3 regions of the Streptomyces sp. NPDC051286 genome follow, and region 1 is predicted to be linked to each of the others. Evidence: predicted binding sites of a transcription regulator. Region 1 holds the regulator's gene; each other region holds the start of a gene.

Region 1 (5,159 bases):
CTGACGCTGCGGGGGCGGTTGCTCGCGGATGCGGTGGTCAGGGACCTGGTGGACTGAGGGGCGCGCGGGCGGGGGTGGGTCGGGGGGGGGGGCGGGGGGGGGGCGCCCCCCCCCCCCGCCCCCCCCCGCCCCCCCCCACGCGGCCCCCCCCCCCCCCCCCCGGCCGGGGGGGGGGGGGGCGGGCGGGGGGGGGGGGGGGGGGGGGGCCGGGGGGGGGGGGGGGGGCGGGGGGGGGGGGGGGGCCGCGCGGGGGGGCGGGGGGGGGCGCGGGGGGGGGGGGCGCCGCGGGGGCCGGCCCCGTTCCGCTGCCCGCCCCCTTTCCCGGAACCGGAGGCTCCACCTTCGGGCCCCCGGGCCCAGACCCTGGGGCGTGTGTCGAAAGTCCCGCCTGCCTGGCGACGCCTGGCATGCTCGCTGCGTTGTCGGGCTCGCCCCGATACGCCTGGTATCGGGGCGCCCCTCCGCCTTGCGATCGCACGCACCAGACGCCGCCAGCCCCGCGCTACGGGCGGACGGCGCACCCTCCTAGGCCGGAGCTGTCACGAAGTCGATCAGGTGTTCAACCGAGCCCAGCAGCGCCGGTTCCAGATCCTTGTACGAGCGGACCGTCGACAGGATGCGCTGCCACGCCGCGCCCGTGTTCTCCGGCCAGCCCAGTGACCGGCACACGCCCGTCTTCCAGTCCAGGCCGCGGGGCACCACCGGCCAGGAGCCGATGCCCACCGACGCCGGCTTCACCGCCTCCCAGATGTCGATGTACGGATGCCCCACCACCAGCACGTTCGCGTCGGTGACCTCGGCCGCGATTCTCGACTCCTTCGAGCCGGGGACCAGGTGGTCGACCAGGACGCCCAGACGCGCATCCGGGCCGGGGGCGAAGGAGCGGACGATGGACGGGAGGTCGTCGACGCCTTCCAGGTACTCCACCACCACACCCTCGATGCGCAGGTCGTCGCCCCAGACCCGTTCGACCAACTCCGCGTCGTGCCGGCCTTCCACGTAGATCCGGCCCGCCCGCGCCACCCGGGCCCGCGCGCCGGGGACCGCCACGGAACCGGAGGCCGTGCGGGCGGGGCGGGCCGGGCCGGTCGCCGAGGGGCGTACGAGAGTGATGACGCGGCCCTCCAGGAGGAAGCCGCGCGGTTCCATCGGGAACACCCGGTGCTTGCCGAAACGGTCCTCCAGAGTCACCGTCGGGCCCTGCGCCGTCTTCTCGCAGCGGATCACCGCACCGCAGAAGCCGGTGGAGACCTCCTCCACGACCAGATCGGACTCGGCGGGGACCTCGGGCACGGGAGCGGACTTCTTCCAGGGCGGGGTCAGGTCCGGGTGGTAGCTGCGCATCGGACGACGATAGGACGGAAACCGGTCACGACACGCCGAAGGCGTCGGACAGCCGGTCACGTTGGGCCCGTACGAACGCCGCGTCCACGACGGCCCCGTGCCCCGGCACATACACCGCGTCCTCGCCGCCCAGCGCCAGCAGCCGGTCCAGCGCGGCCGGCCAGCGCGACGGGATCGCGTCCGGGCCCGCCTGCGGTTCGCCCGATTCCTCGACCAGGTCGCCGCAGAGGACCACGGCCGGGGAGTCGGGCACGAGGGCGACGAGGTCGTGGCCGCTGTGCGCAGGGCCCAGGTTCGCCAGCAGTACCTGACGGCCGCCGCCCAGGTCGAGCGTCCATTCGCCGCAGACCTGGTGATGCGGCGCCACCAGGACGTCCGCCGCCTGCGCCGCGTCCTCCTCGGACACCCCGTGGCGTACCGCGTCGGCGTACAGCTCGTCCGCACCGCCGGTGAGAAGAGCGGCCGTACCGATGGCGCCGTACACCTCCGCCCCGGCGAATGCCGCGGTGCCGAGCACATGGTCGAAATGAGGGTGGCTGAGTGCGATATGCGTCACCCTCCGGCCGGTCATGGCCTGCACCTGGGTCCGTATCTCCACACCTTCGCGCAGCGTCGATCCCGTGTCGAAGAGCAGGGCCGCCTCCGCTCCGACCACCAGTGCGACCGTGGCGTCCCACCCGGGGAGCCTCCGGCGGCCCACGCCGTTGCCCAGTCGCTCCCAGCCGAACTCTTCCCAAGACGCGTCCATGCGGAGACGCTATCGGCATCGACCTGCGCAGTCTCGGGGTGGGGTGGCCGGTCGCCCTTGCTAGGGCCCCACCCGACCGCCGTACACTGGCGGGGGTCGCTGGCACTCGTACGCATCGAGTGCCAGGAATCACCGGAGATCGACCAGAACCACCGAGGAAACACAGCTGGAGGTGTGCGCCATGCTCAGCGAACGCAGACTCGAGGTGCTGCGCGCCATCGTCCAGGACTATGTCGGCACCGAGGAGCCCGTCGGCTCCAAGGCGCTCACCGAGCGGCACAAGCTGGGGGTCTCCCCGGCCACCGTCCGCAACGACATGGCTGTGCTCGAGGACGAGGGTTTCATCGCCCAGCCCCACACCAGCGCGGGTCGCATCCCGACGGACAAGGGCTACCGTCTCTTCGTCGACAAGCTCGCGGGGGTCAAGCCCCTGTCGTCGCCGGAGCGCAGGGCCATCCAGAACTTCCTCGACGGTGCGGTCGACCTCGACGACGTCGTGGGCCGCACCGTGCGGCTGCTCGCGCAGTTGACCCGGCAGGTCGCCGTCGTCCAGTACCCCTCGCTGACCCGGTCCACGGTGCGGCATGTGGAACTGCTGTCGCTGGCGCCCGCCCGGCTGATGCTCGTGCTGATCACGGACACCGGCCGGGTCGAACAGCGCATGATCGACTGTCCCGCGCCGTTCGGTGAGACCTCTCTCGCCGATCTGCGGGCCCGGCTCAACAGCCGGGTCGTGGGGCGCCGGTTCTCGGACGTCCCGCAGCTGGTGCAGGACCTGCCGGAATCCTTCGAGAGCGAGGACCGGGGAACCGTGTCCACCGTGCTCTCCACCCTGCTCGAAACCCTCGTCGAGGAGACGGAGGAGCGGCTGATGATCGGCGGCACCTCCAACCTCACCCGCTTCGGGCACGACTTCCCTCTGATGATCCGGCCGGTGCTGGAGGCGCTGGAGGAGCAGGTCGTGCTGCTGAAGCTGCTCGGCGAGGCCAAGGACTCGGGCATGACCGTACGTATCGGGCACGAGAACGCCCACGAGGGGCTCAACTCCACGTCCGTCGTCGCGGTCGGCTACGGTTCGGGCGACGAGGCAGTCGCCAAACTCGGCGTGGTCGGACCGACCCGCATGGACTACCCCGGAACGATGGGAGCGGTACGCGCAGTGGCACGTTACGTCGGACAGATCCTGGCGGAGTCGTAAGTGGCCACCGACTACTACGCCGTTCTCGGCGTGCGCCGCGACGCATCTCAGGACGAGATCAAGAAGGCCTTCCGGCGGCTCGCACGCGAGCTGCATCCGGACGTCAACCCCGATCCGAAGACCCAGGAGCGGTTCAAGGAGATCAACGCCGCCTACGAGGTGTTGTCGGACCCGCAGAAGAAGCAGGTCTACGACCTCGGCGGCGACCCGCTGTCCGCCTCCGGCGGCGGTGGCGCGGGCGGATTCGGACAGGGTGGCTTCGGCAACTTCTCCGACATCATGGACGCGTTCTTCGGCACGGCGTCGCAGCGTGGACCACGGTCGCGCACCCGGCGCGGCCAGGACGCGATGATCCGGCTGGAGATCGATCTCGCCGAGGCGGCGTTCGGTACCACCAAGGACATCCAGGTCGACACGGCCGTCGTCTGTACGACCTGCAGCGGCGAGGGCGCCGCACCCGGCACCTCCGCCCAGACCTGTGACATGTGCCGCGGCCGCGGCGAGGTCTCCCAGGTCACCCGGTCGTTCCTCGGCCAGGTCATGACCTCGCGGCCCTGCCCGCAGTGCCAGGGCTTCGGTACGGTCGTGCCGACCCCGTGCCCGGAGTGCGCCGGTGACGGCCGCATCCGTTCGCGGCGCACGCTCACCGTGAAGATCCCCGCCGGTGTCGACAACGGCACCCGCATCCAGCTCGCGGGCGAGGGCGAGGTCGGCCCCGGCGGCGGCCCGGCCGGCGACCTGTACGTCGAGATCCATGAGCTGCCGCACCCGGTGTTCCAGCGCCGCGGCGACGACATGCACTGCACGGTCACCATCCCCATGACAGCGGGCGCGCTCGGCACGAAGGTGCCGCTGGAGACGCTCGACGGCCTGGAGGAGGTCGACATCCGGCCGGGCACCCAGTCCGGCCAGTCGGTTCCGCTGCACGGCCGCGGCATCACGCATCTGCGGGGCGGCGGGCGCGGCGACCTGATCGTGCACGTCGAGGTGACGACCCCGTCGAAGCTGGACCCGGAGCAGGAGCGACTGCTGCGGGAGCTCGCGAAGCTGCGTGGCGAGGAGCGGCCCACCGGTCAGTTCCAGCCAGGGCAACAGGGACTCTTCTCCCGCCTGAAGGATGCGTTCAACGGCCGCTGAGGACCGTCCGCACCCGCTGTTCCCTTGCGCCGTAGCGCCCGCCCGTCCCCGGACCGGCGGGCGCTACGGCGTTCCGCGTATACCGCTCCGGTCATGACGTGGCTGATTCGGCAGGGTGCACCGGACGTGACACGATGCGGTCATGTCATCCGCGTTGACTGATCTCTGCCGGTATCCGATCGTGCAGGCCCCCATGGCGGGCGGTGTGTCCTGTCCGCAGCTCGTGTCGGCCGTTGCCGAAGCCGGTGGGCTCGGCTTCCTGGCCGCCGGGTACAAGACTGCCGACGGCATGTACAACGAGATCAAACAGCTGCGCGGAATGACCGGTCAGCCGTTCGGCGTCAACCTCTTCATGCCGCAGCCGAACCTCGCCGACCCGAGCGCCGTCGAGGTGTACCGGCACCAGCTCGCCGGTGAGGCCGCCTGGTACGAGACCCCGCTCGGTGACCCGGACTCCAGTGGTGACGACGGCTACGAGGCCAAGCTCGCGATTCTCCTGGAGGACCCCGTTCCGGTGGTCTCCTTCACGTTCGGCTGCCCCACCCGCGACGCCCTCGACGCGCTCGCCGGAGTCGGTACGTACACCGTCGTGACGGTCACCTCGCCCGAGGAGGCCCAGGCCGCCCAGCGGGCGGGCGCCGACGCGATCTGTGTCCAGGGCGTCGAGGCGGGCGGCCATCGGTCCACCCACCGCGACGACCCACAGGCCGACGACGCCGGCATCGGGCTGCT
Region 2 (5,159 bases), on a different contig from region 1:
GGCGCCCCGGCGACCCGGGTCAGGAACACGGTCGCCGCGTTGGGGCCCTGGAGCTTCATCTTCCTGCGCAGCTCCTCCGGTTCGACGGCCGAGCCCCGCTTCTTGACGGTCAGGACGCCGACCCTCCGCTCCCGCAGCAGCGCCTTCAGCTTCTTCATGTTGAAGGGCAGTTGGTCGGTGATCTCGTACGCGGAGGCGTAGAGGGAATCGTACGGCTCGTCGCTCGTGACGTACGCGATCGTCTCGTCGACCAGCCGGCCGCCCGACCGCTCCACGATGTCGGCGACCAGATGGGCGCGGATGACGGCCCCGTCCGGCTCGTACAGATAGCGGCCCACCGGTCCGACGGGCGGGGCGGGCAGCGCGGCCGGGGCCGACAGGGTCGCGCCCGCCGGGAGCAGTGTGGCGCGGTACGAGCCCGGGGCGAACCCTTCGCCGAACCAGAGCACCGCCTCCTTCACATCGCCGTGGTCCGAGATCCACTCCGCCTCCGCCTGTGCCGGGATCGCCTCGTGCGGGATGCCGGGGGCGATCTTCAGCGCGGCGCGGGGGGCCGCCAGCGCGGCGCCGGTCGCCCAGGAGAGCGGCGGCGAGTACGCCTCGGGGTCGAAGATCCTGCCGCGCCCGCCGCGCCGGGCCGGGTCGACGAAGACCGCGTCGTACGCAGACGTGTCGATCTCGGTGACATCGGCGCAGCGCACCTCGATCAGGGTGTCGAGGCCGAGTGCGGCGGCATTGGCGCGGGCCACCTCGGCGGTCAGCGGGTCGCGGTCCACGGCGAGGACGGAGATGCCCGCGCGGGCGAGGGCGATGGCGTCACCGCCGATCCCGCAGCAGAGGTCGGCGACGCTGCGCACGCCCGCGTCGGCGAAGCGCCGGGCGCGGTAGGTGGCGACCGAGGTACGGGTCGCCTGCTCGACGCCGTTCGGTGTGAAGAACATCCGGTACGCGTCCCCGGCGCCGAACTTCGCCACCGCCCGCTGCCGCAGCCGCGCCTGTCCCAGCGCCGCCGACACCAGCGGGGCCGGATGGCCGCGGCGCAGCCGGGTGGCGGTGGCGAGCTCCTGGGAGGGGTCGTAGGCCCGCAGCTCGGCGAGGAGTGCCTCGCCCTCGGGTGTGCGCAGGGCCATGAAGGCGGCGAGCGGGTCGGTCGGGCCGGTCGGATCGAAGGCGTTCACCGGCCCATTGTGAGCCAGCCGGGGGACCGCGCGGGCCCGGCGGAGGTGTCGGCCCCAGCGGCCGGGCAGCCACTGGCAGTATGCGAAACCATGCGGCTTGTACGACAAAAGGAAGATTTAACCGCACAGGGGCATGGTCCGGGCGTCATGCGGCGCGGACCGGGCCATGTGGTCCTGGCCGCACTCCTTGTCGCCGCAGCCGCGCCCGGCTGCGCCTCCGAGTCCGGCGGCGGCCCCGCCGCCGGGCATCCGGGCGGCTCCGCCCAGCGGACGCAGGCCGCACGCGACCTGCACCCGGGCGACATCATCCTCACGCACGTCAGGGGCCGTGAGGACTGGAGCGGCTCCATGGCCGACCTGGTCCGGGCGGTCATGAGGACCATCGCGGACAAGGGGTACGCCGTGGCCCGGCTGGAGAACCACGTATGAGAAGGGCGCACCGGATGCTCGCCGGACTGCTGGCAGCCGGTGCGTTCCTGACCGCCACCGCGGGGTGTGCGCAGTCGGTCGACCCGATCGAACGGCTGGGCCGGAAGGCCGCGCAGAAGGTGAGCCGGCCGCACCGGACGCCGGGGCCGGGACCGGTGGCGGAGCCGGAGCGCCGGCAGGGTGTGCGGGGTGATCAGGGGGAGGCGGGGCCGATGGTCGTCGGCTCCTGCGGCCGGCCGGGATGGCTGCAGGAGCCCGGGCCTCCATGGTTGTCTCCGCCGCTGAGACACTGGTGGCCCGACTGGTCGGGACCGTCCGGCGGAGCGGGCGCCGGGACGGGGTGCCTGCCGTACGGTCACGAGGCGCGGTGCGATCGCGGCGAAGGACCGGACCGGGCCCGCCCGGGGCCGGTTTGCGCGCAGCGGCGCGACGCCGGCCGCGGCTCCGCGAATCAACCGCCCTGCCCGCAGCCGACGTGCGCGCCGCCCACCAGCGCATCGGGCCATGGCAGCCCGCCCAAGGAGTCTGCTGTCGGCGATAACTGAAGTGGTCGGTCAGCAGAACGCCGTTGGGGTCCTCAAGGCCGACAGTGATGTGTTCGTGAACGCGGCGGCCCGGGAACGGGTTGCCGGACCGTCGTGCACAGCAGGAGGAATTGCGTCGGGCGCTGCCTGGGAGCCCACCCCGACGAGGGCCTCACCTCACCCGGGGGCATGAAGCTCCAGGGCTGAGCGACCCTGCGCAAGCGCCCGTCCCCGGCAGCACCGGAGGGACGGGCGCTTCGCGTCGCTCGGGACCGGCCGTGGGCGTTCATGGTCTCGGTTTCCCAGCCGTCGAGCAGGTCGGGCAACGCCTTGGGGTCGGGGCCGGGGTCGCGGTGCCGGCGGATGAAGGCGCGGGCGCCGACGGGGGGCCTGACGTCCGGCACCTCCTCACCGTCGTACGGAACGGTGCGGTTCGTCCCTTCGTTCCCCGTACGTCGTCCCGGGAGCAGTCCGGTGCGGTGACGCCACGACCGGACTGAATTGGCACTCCGCTTGACCGAGTGCTAATCGCGGTCATAGTCTCAGCTCTGGCACTCCCCACTGGAGAGTGCCAGCAGTACTGTGCGACCGGCAGGTCCGGCACCCGCGACGACGGACCCACCTGATCGCCACCCCAGACAGTTAACCCCGCAGTTAACCCCGAGATCTCCGAAGGGGGAGGCCGGATCGTGACGACCACCAGCTCCAAGGTTGCCATCAAGCCGCTTGAGGACCGCATTGTGGTCCAGCCGCTCGACGCCGAGCAGACCACGGCCTCTGGCCTGGTCATCCCGGACACCGCCAAGGAGAAGCCCCAGGAGGGCGTCGTCCTGGCCGTGGGCCCGGGCCGCTTCGAGAACGGCGAGCGTCTGCCGCTCGACGTCAAGACCGGTGACATCGTGCTGTACAGCAAGTACGGCGGCACCGAGGTGAAGTACAACGGCGAGGAGTACCTCGTCCTCTCGGCTCGCGACGTGCTCGCGATCATCGAGAAGTAATTCACACACGTTTGCTTCCGTTCTGCGCCCCTGGCCCCCTGCGAGATAACAAGCCGGGCGGTCAGGGGCGCAGTTCGTTCGAGAGGACAGTTCAGCTCCCATGGCGAAGATTCTGAAGTTCGACGAGGACGCCCGTCGCGCCCTTGAGCGCGGCGTCAACAAGCTTGCCGACACGGTCAAGGTGACGATCGGCCCCAAGGGCCGCAACGTCGTCATCGACAAGAAGTTCGGCGCTCCCACCATCACCAACGACGGTGTCACCATCGCGCGCGAGGTCGAGCTCGACGACCCGTACGAGAACCTCGGTGCCCAGCTGGTGAAGGAGGTGGCGACCAAGACCAACGACGTAGCGGGTGACGGCACCACCACCGCCACCGTGCTCGCCCAGGCGCTCGTCCGCGAGGGCCTGCGCAACGTTGCCGCGGGCGCTTCCCCGGCCGCCCTGAAGAAGGGCATCGACGCCGCGGTCAAGGCTGTGTCCGAGGAGCTCCTCGCGACCGCCCGCCCGATCGACGACAAGTCCGACATCGCCGCCGTGGCCGCGCTCTCCGCGCAGGACTCGCAGGTCGGCGAGCTCATCGCGGACGCGATGGACAAGGTCGGCAAGGACGGCGTCATCACCGTCGAGGAGTCCAACACCTTCGGCCTGGACCTCGAGTTCACCGAGGGCATGGCCTTCGACAAGGGTTACCTGTCCCCGTACATGGTGACCGACCAGGAGCGTATGGAGGCCGTCCTCGACGACCCGTACATCCTGATCCACCAGGGCAAGATCGGCTCGATCCAGGAGCTGCTCCCGCTGCTGGAGAAGGTCATCCAGGCCGGTGGCTCCAAGCCGCTGCTGATCATCGCCGAGGACGTCGAGGGCGAGGCCCTGTCGACCCTGGTCGTCAACAAGATCCGTGGCACCTTCAACGCCGTCGCGGTGAAGGCCCCGGGCTTCGGTGACCGCCGCAAGGCCATGCTCGGCGACATCGCCACCCTCACCGGTGCGACCGTCATCGCCGAGGAGGTCGGCCTCAAGCTCGACCAGGCCGGTCTGGACGTGCTGGGCACCGCCCGCCGTGTCACGGTCTCCAAGGACGACACGACCATCGTGGACGGCGGCGGCGAGCCCGGCGACGTCAAGGGCCGGGTCAACCAGATCAAGGCCGAGATCGACGCCACCGACTCCGACTGGGACCGCGAGAAGCTCCAGGAGCGCCTCGCGAAGCTGGCCGGCGGCGTGTGCGTGATCCGTGTCGGTGCCGCCACCGAGGTGGAGCTCAAGGAGAAGAAGCACCGTCTGGAGGACGCCATCTCCGCGACCCGCGCCGCGGTCGAGGAGGGCATCGTCTCCGGTGGTGGCTCCGCTCTGGTCCACGCCGTCAAGGTTCTCGAGGGCAACCTCGACAAGACCGGCGACGAGGCCACCGGTGTCGCGGTCGTGCGCCGCGCCGCGGTCGAGCCGCTGCGCTGGATCGCCGAGAACGCCGGCCTCGAGGGTTACGTCATCACCTCGAAGGTCGCCGAGCTCGACAAGGGCCAGGGCTTCAACGCCGCGACGGGCGAGTACGGCGACCTGGTGAAGGCCGGCGTCATCGACCCGGTCAAGGTCACCCGCTCCGCGCTGGAGAACGCCGCGTCCATCGCGTCGCTGCTGCTGACGACCGAGACCCTGGTCGTCGAGAAGCCGGCCGAGGAAGAGGCCGAAGCCGGTCACGGCGGCCACGGTCACTCGCACTGACGCGCTGCCACCTCGGCTCACCGCCGCACAAGGCCCCCGTTCGCCCCGCTGTTCAGCGAGGGGAACGGGGGCCTTCGGCCGTTCTTTGCCGTTGGATCAGTCGAGCGCGCCGAGCTGCCGCATCAGGCCGAGGAGATCCTCGTGCCACCAGCCTTCCTGGATCCTGCCGTCCTTGAACCGGAAGATCGTGGTGCCCGTCATGGTGCACTGCCTGCCCGTGGGGGCGATCCCCATGAAGTCGCCCTCGTGGGTGCCGGTCCAGGTCCACAGCGTCACGACGTCGTCACCCTCACAGACCTGCCGG
Region 3 (5,159 bases), on a different contig from region 1:
GCTTGTCGGCGATGACGGCCTCGGTGGTCAGGAACAGCGCGGCGATCGACGCGGCGTTCTGCAGGGCGGAGCGCGTGACCTTCGCCGGGTCGAGAATGCCCTCGGCGATCATGTCGACGTACTCGCCGGTCGCGGCGTTCAGACCGTGGCCGACGGCCAGGTTGCGCACCTTCTCGACGACGACGCCACCCTCGAGACCACCGTTGACGGCGATCTGCTTGAGCGGGGCCTCCAGCGCCAGCTTGACGGCGTTGGCGCCGGTCGCCTCGTCACCCGAGAGCTCCAGCTTCTCGAAGACGGCGGAAGCCTGCAGCAGCGCCACGCCACCACCGGCGACGATGCCCTCCTCGACGGCCGCCTTCGCGTTGCGAACGGCGTCCTCGATGCGGTGCTTGCGCTCCTTGAGCTCGACCTCGGTCGCGGCACCGGCCTTGATGACGGCCACGCCGCCGGCCAGCTTCGCCAGGCGCTCCTGGAGCTTCTCGCGGTCGTAGTCCGAGTCGGAGTTCTCGATCTCGGCACGGATCTGGTTGACGCGACCCTGAACCTGGTCGGTGTCACCGGCGCCGTCGACGATCGTCGTCTCGTCCTTGGTGATGACGACCTTGCGGGCACGGCCCAGCAGGTCCAGGCCGGCGTTCTCCAGCTTGAGACCGACCTCCTCGGAGATGACGGTGCCACCGGTGAGGATGGCGATGTCGCCGAGCATGGCCTTGCGGCGGTCACCGAAGCCCGGGGCCTTGACGGCGACGGACTTGAAGGTGCCACGGATCTTGTTGACGACCAGGGTCGACAGGGCCTCGCCCTCGACGTCCTCGGCGATGATCAGCAGCGGCTTGCCGGACTGCATGACCTTCTCCAGCAGCGGAAGGAGGTCCTTCACGTTGCTGACCTTGGAGTTGACGATCAGGATGTACGGGTCGTCCAGGGCCGACTCCATACGCTCCATGTCGGTGGCGAAGTACGCCGAGATGTAGCCCTTGTCGAAGCGCATACCCTCGGTGAGCTCCAGCTCCAGACCGAAGGTCTGGGACTCCTCGACGGTGATGACGCCTTCCTTGCCGACCTTGTCCATCGCCTCGGCGATGAGCTCGCCGATCTGGGTGTCGGCGGCGGAGATGGAGGCCGTGGAAGCGATCTGCTCCTTGGTCTCCACGTCCTTGGCCTGCTCCAGCAGAGCGGCGGAGACGGCCTCGACGGCCTTCTCGATGCCCCGCTTGAGGGCCATCGGGTTCGCACCCGCGGCGACGTTGCGGAGGCCCTCACGGACGAGTGCCTGGGCGAGAACGGTGGCGGTGGTCGTACCGTCGCCGGCGACGTCGTCCGTCTTCTTGGCGACTTCCTTGACCAGCTCTGCGCCGATCTTCTCGTACGGGTCCTCGAGCTCGATCTCCTTGGCGATGGAGACACCATCGTTGGTGATCGTGGGTGCGCCCCACTTCTTCTCAAGGACAACGTTCCGGCCCTTGGGGCCGAGGGTCACCTTGACGGCGTCGGCGAGCTGGTTCATCCCGCGCTCGAGGCCGCGCCGCGCTTCCTCGTCGAACGCGATGATCTTGGCCATGTGAAGTGGTCCTCCCGGACAGGGGTGGATTGCTCCGGACCGTGTGGCGCCCGCGACGGACGGCCTGCGTGCCTGACGGTTCCTTGCCCCGCCGGGCCTGCGGGCCTCACCGACCCGGTCCTTCTGTCACTCTCAACGTCAGAGTGCTAACGCCCAATGATTAGCACTCGACCCCTTCGAGTGCAAGCGCCCCTTCGAGTTCGCGGATGGCGCCGGGCAGCGGTGGCGCGGTCGCGGGCGGGCTCCGGGACGCACGAAGGGCCCGTACCCCCGGGGGTACGGGCCCTTCGTGCGTGAGTAGTGTCGTTGGCCGACCGCGTCGAGCTCAGCCGACGGCGAGCTTGACCATGTCCGCCTGCGGCCCCTTCTGGCCCTGCGAGATTTCGAATTCAACTCGCTGACCCTCTTCGAGGGTGCGGTACCCGTCCATCTGGATCGCGCTGTAGTGGACGAAAACATCCGCACCACCGTCGACCGCGATGAAGCCGTACCCCTTCTCCGCGTTGAACCACTTGACGGTGCCCTGAGCCATGCCTAACTCCCCTATTACTGGCCCTTGCACAGGACCGCACTTCGCGGACCCGGGTCAGAACTCACCCTCCGACAGGAGAGGGTGCGTGCGCCGGAACGCGTCGACCGCGGCTGAATGTATCTGTCCAACTGCCCTCTGCAACAGGTCAATCGGACGAGAATTCTGGGCAGCGCCGAACGCCCGAATATGAGGAATTTACGCGATTCCAGGGCAAGTCGGGCCGGACAAAGGCCACTTACGGCTCAAGGAGTTCGAACACTTTGGCTGCATCTTGTCGCGAGCGGGCGCATTCTCATATGCGGTCGGCACGGGCAGCGGAGGGGACTTCCCCACTCTACCGCGCTCAACCATGCAGAATTGCCCCCTCCGCTTAGCTTGCAGAGGGGGCAATTCCGGTAACGCTGCGAAGTGACCCGCAGGGCCGACTGCGGGTCAGCAGCCGCCCGCGACCGCCGGGATGATGGAGATGCCCGCGCCGTCCGGGGTGGCCGCCTCCAGGCCACCCTCGAAGCGCACGTCGTCGTCGTTGACGTACACGTTCACGAAGCGGCGGAGCTTGCCCTGGTCGTCCAGGACACGCGCGGCGATGCCCGGGTGGTTCTGCTCCAGCGACTCGATGACCTGGGAGAGGGTCGAGCCCTCGGCCGGGACCTCGGCCTGGCCGCCCGTGTAGGTGCGCAGGATGGTGGGGATACGGACCTTGACGCTCATCTGGGTGCCTTCCTTATGTCTCGGGTGATCGGGTCAGCCGTTGGCGAGGCCGGCGTCGCGGAACGCGTCCAGACTGGGCCGGATGGTCGCGGTCGGGCCGGTCGTCGGGGCGACCGCGTCCAGCGTCTTCAGACCGTCACCGGTGTTCAGGACGACCGTGGTGAGCGTCGGGTCCAGCAGACCCGCCTCGATCAGTTTCCTCGTCACACCGACCGTCACCCCGCCCGCCGTCTCGGCGAAGATGCCCTCGGTGCGGGCCAGCAGCTTGATCGCGTCGACGATCTGCTCGTCGTCGACGTCCTCGACCGCGCCGCCGGTGCGGCGGGCGATGTCCAGGACGTACGGACCGTCGGCCGGATTGCCGATCGCCAGGGACTTGGCGATCGTGTTCGGCTTCTGCGGGCGCACGACGTCGTGACCGGCCTTGAAGGCCGTGGAGACCGGGGAACAGCCTTCGGCCTGGGCGCCGAAGATCTTGTACGGCTTGTCCTCGACGAGGCCGAGCTTGATCAGCTCCTGAAGACCCTTGTCGATCTTCGTGAGCTGCGAGCCGGACGCGATCGGGATGACGAGCTGGTCGGGCAGCTGCCAGCCGAGCTGCTCGCAGATCTCGTACGCGAGCGTCTTGGAACCCTCGCCGTAGTACGGGCGCAGGTTGACGTTGACGAAGCCCCAGCCCTCACCGAGCGGGTCGCCGATGAGCTCCGAGCAGAAGCGGTTGACGTCGTCGTAGTTGCCCTCGATGCCGACCAGCTCACCGCCGTACACCGCGGCCATGACGACCTTGCCCTGCTCCAGGTCGTGCGGGATGAACACGCAGGACCGGAAGCCGGCCCGGGCCGCGGCCGCGCCCACCGCACCGGCGAGGTTGCCGGTGGAGGAGCAGGAGAGAGTGGTGAAACCGAAGGCGCGGGCGGCCTCGACGGCGATCGCGACGACGCGGTCCTTGAAGGAGTGCGTCGGGTTGCCGGAGTCGTCCTTGACGTACAGACCGCCGGTGACGCCCAGCTCACGGGCGAGGTTGTCGGCCTTGACCAGCTTGGTGAAGCCGGGGTTGATGCTGGGCTTGTCCGCGACATCGGCGGGGACGGGCAGCAGCGGCGCGTAGCGCCAGATATTGTCCGGTCCGGCCTCGATGCGCTTCCTCAGCTCGTCCGGGGAGCCGCTCGGCAGGTCGTACGCCACTTCGAGCGGCCCGAAACAGGACGCGCAGGCGAACAGGGGACCGAGCTCGAAACGCTCTCCGCACTCGCGGCAGGAGAGCGCCGCTGCGGGGCCGAGGTCGACGGCGCCGGTGGAAGAATCGGTGCTTACTGCAACAGTCTGCGCAGCCATGCTGGCGAGGCCCTTTCTCCTCATCTTCCTCGCGGCGCATTTCGCCACGAGACGGAATTGGCACCTTCCCCACCTGACCTCGCGGTCGGCGGGAGGGTTGCCGGGACTTCAACGGGCCGTTCCCTCAGTCCCTCTGGATGAGCGCTATGGCACTGGATCACCGACCCAGGCATTTGTTGACGGAGGACCCCGACATGCGAGGGCCATCCGCGTTGTTCAAGACTGTAACCGAAGCCCCGGACGGTTGAGGCAGTCGTCCGAACCGCGAGATGGATCACATACAGGGAGTATCGACCGTGCTGGAAGAGGTCGAACGCTGGCTCGCCGGGCGTTCCTGGTCGGCAGCCGACCGCCCGCTGGACCGGCTCGTCGCCGCCAAGAGCCGGGATCCGCGGCGCGGGAGCGTGAGCGTGGTACTGCCCGCCCTGAACGAGGAGGCGACGGTCGGCGCCATCGTCGAGACGATCCGGGTCGAGCTGATGGAGAAGGTGCCGCTGGTCGACGAGTTGCTGGTGATCGACTCCGGCTCGACGGACGGCACGGCGGAAGTCGCCCGGAAGGCGGGCGCCCGGGTGGTGCACCGCGACGCGATACTCCCGCGCATACCCGCGCTCCCCGGCAAGGGCGAGGTCCTGTGGCGCTCGCTCCTGGTCACCAGCGGTGAGATCGTCTGCTTCATAGACGCCGACCTGAGGGACTTCTCCGCGGAGTTCGTCTCCGGAATCGTCGGTCCGCTGCTCACCGACCCCGAGGTGCAGTTCGTCAAGGCGATGTACGACCGCCCCCTGGGCGACACCGCAGGTCAGGGCGGTCGCGTCACGGAACTGGTGGCCCGCCCGCTGCTCAATCTGCACTGGCCGCAGCTGGCCGGCTTCGTCCAGCCGCTCGGCGGCGAGTACGCGGTGCGGCGCTCACTGCTGGAGCGGCTGCCGTTCCCCGTCGGTTACGGAGTGGAACTCGGCCTCCTGGTGGACGCCCTGCACACCGTCGGGCTGGACGCGCTGGCACAGGTCGACG

Evidence for each region. Region 1 encodes HrcA, which represses chaperone genes, less so after heat shock. Its sites were predicted from a motif close to TTNGCACTCNGNNNNNCNGAGTGCNAA; they were not measured.
Region 2: groES (co-chaperone GroES) is a predicted target of HrcA. The motif match lies at 2,633-2,659, and genes of this name have one in related genera.
Region 3: groL (chaperonin GroEL) is a predicted target of HrcA. The motif match lies at 1,725-1,751, and genes of this name have one in related genera.

Annotation. Positions count from the first base shown of each region.
Region 1 is NZ_JBITER010000001.1:23,198-28,356, forward strand. Features, by position in the region: gene hemW (radical SAM family heme chaperone HemW) at 1-57, shown strand, start outside; gene ACIBB8_RS00080 (DUF3097 domain-containing protein) at 526-1,344, opposite strand; gene ACIBB8_RS00085 (MBL fold metallo-hydrolase) at 1,370-2,092, opposite strand; gene hrcA (heat-inducible transcriptional repressor HrcA) at 2,274-3,290, shown strand; gene dnaJ (molecular chaperone DnaJ) at 3,291-4,427, shown strand; gene ACIBB8_RS00100 (nitronate monooxygenase) at 4,570-5,159, shown strand, end outside.
Region 2 is NZ_JBITER010000009.1:100,575-105,733, reverse strand. Features, by position in the region: gene ACIBB8_RS11965 (methyltransferase domain-containing protein) at 1-1,130, opposite strand, end outside; partial or broken gene ACIBB8_RS11960 (polysaccharide deacetylase family protein) at 1,461-1,607, shown strand; gene groES (co-chaperone GroES) at 2,821-3,129, shown strand; gene groL (chaperonin GroEL) at 3,230-4,855, shown strand; gene ACIBB8_RS11945 (ester cyclase) at 4,952-5,159, opposite strand, start outside.
Region 3 is NZ_JBITER010000038.1:24,337-29,495, reverse strand. Features, by position in the region: gene groL (chaperonin GroEL) at 1-1,564, opposite strand, end outside; gene ACIBB8_RS28820 (cold-shock protein) at 1,890-2,096, opposite strand; gene ACIBB8_RS28815 (MoaD/ThiS family protein) at 2,529-2,807, opposite strand; gene thrC (threonine synthase) at 2,841-4,142, opposite strand; SAM riboswitch class I at 4,160-4,286, opposite strand; gene ACIBB8_RS28805 (glucosyl-3-phosphoglycerate synthase) at 4,439-5,159, shown strand, end outside.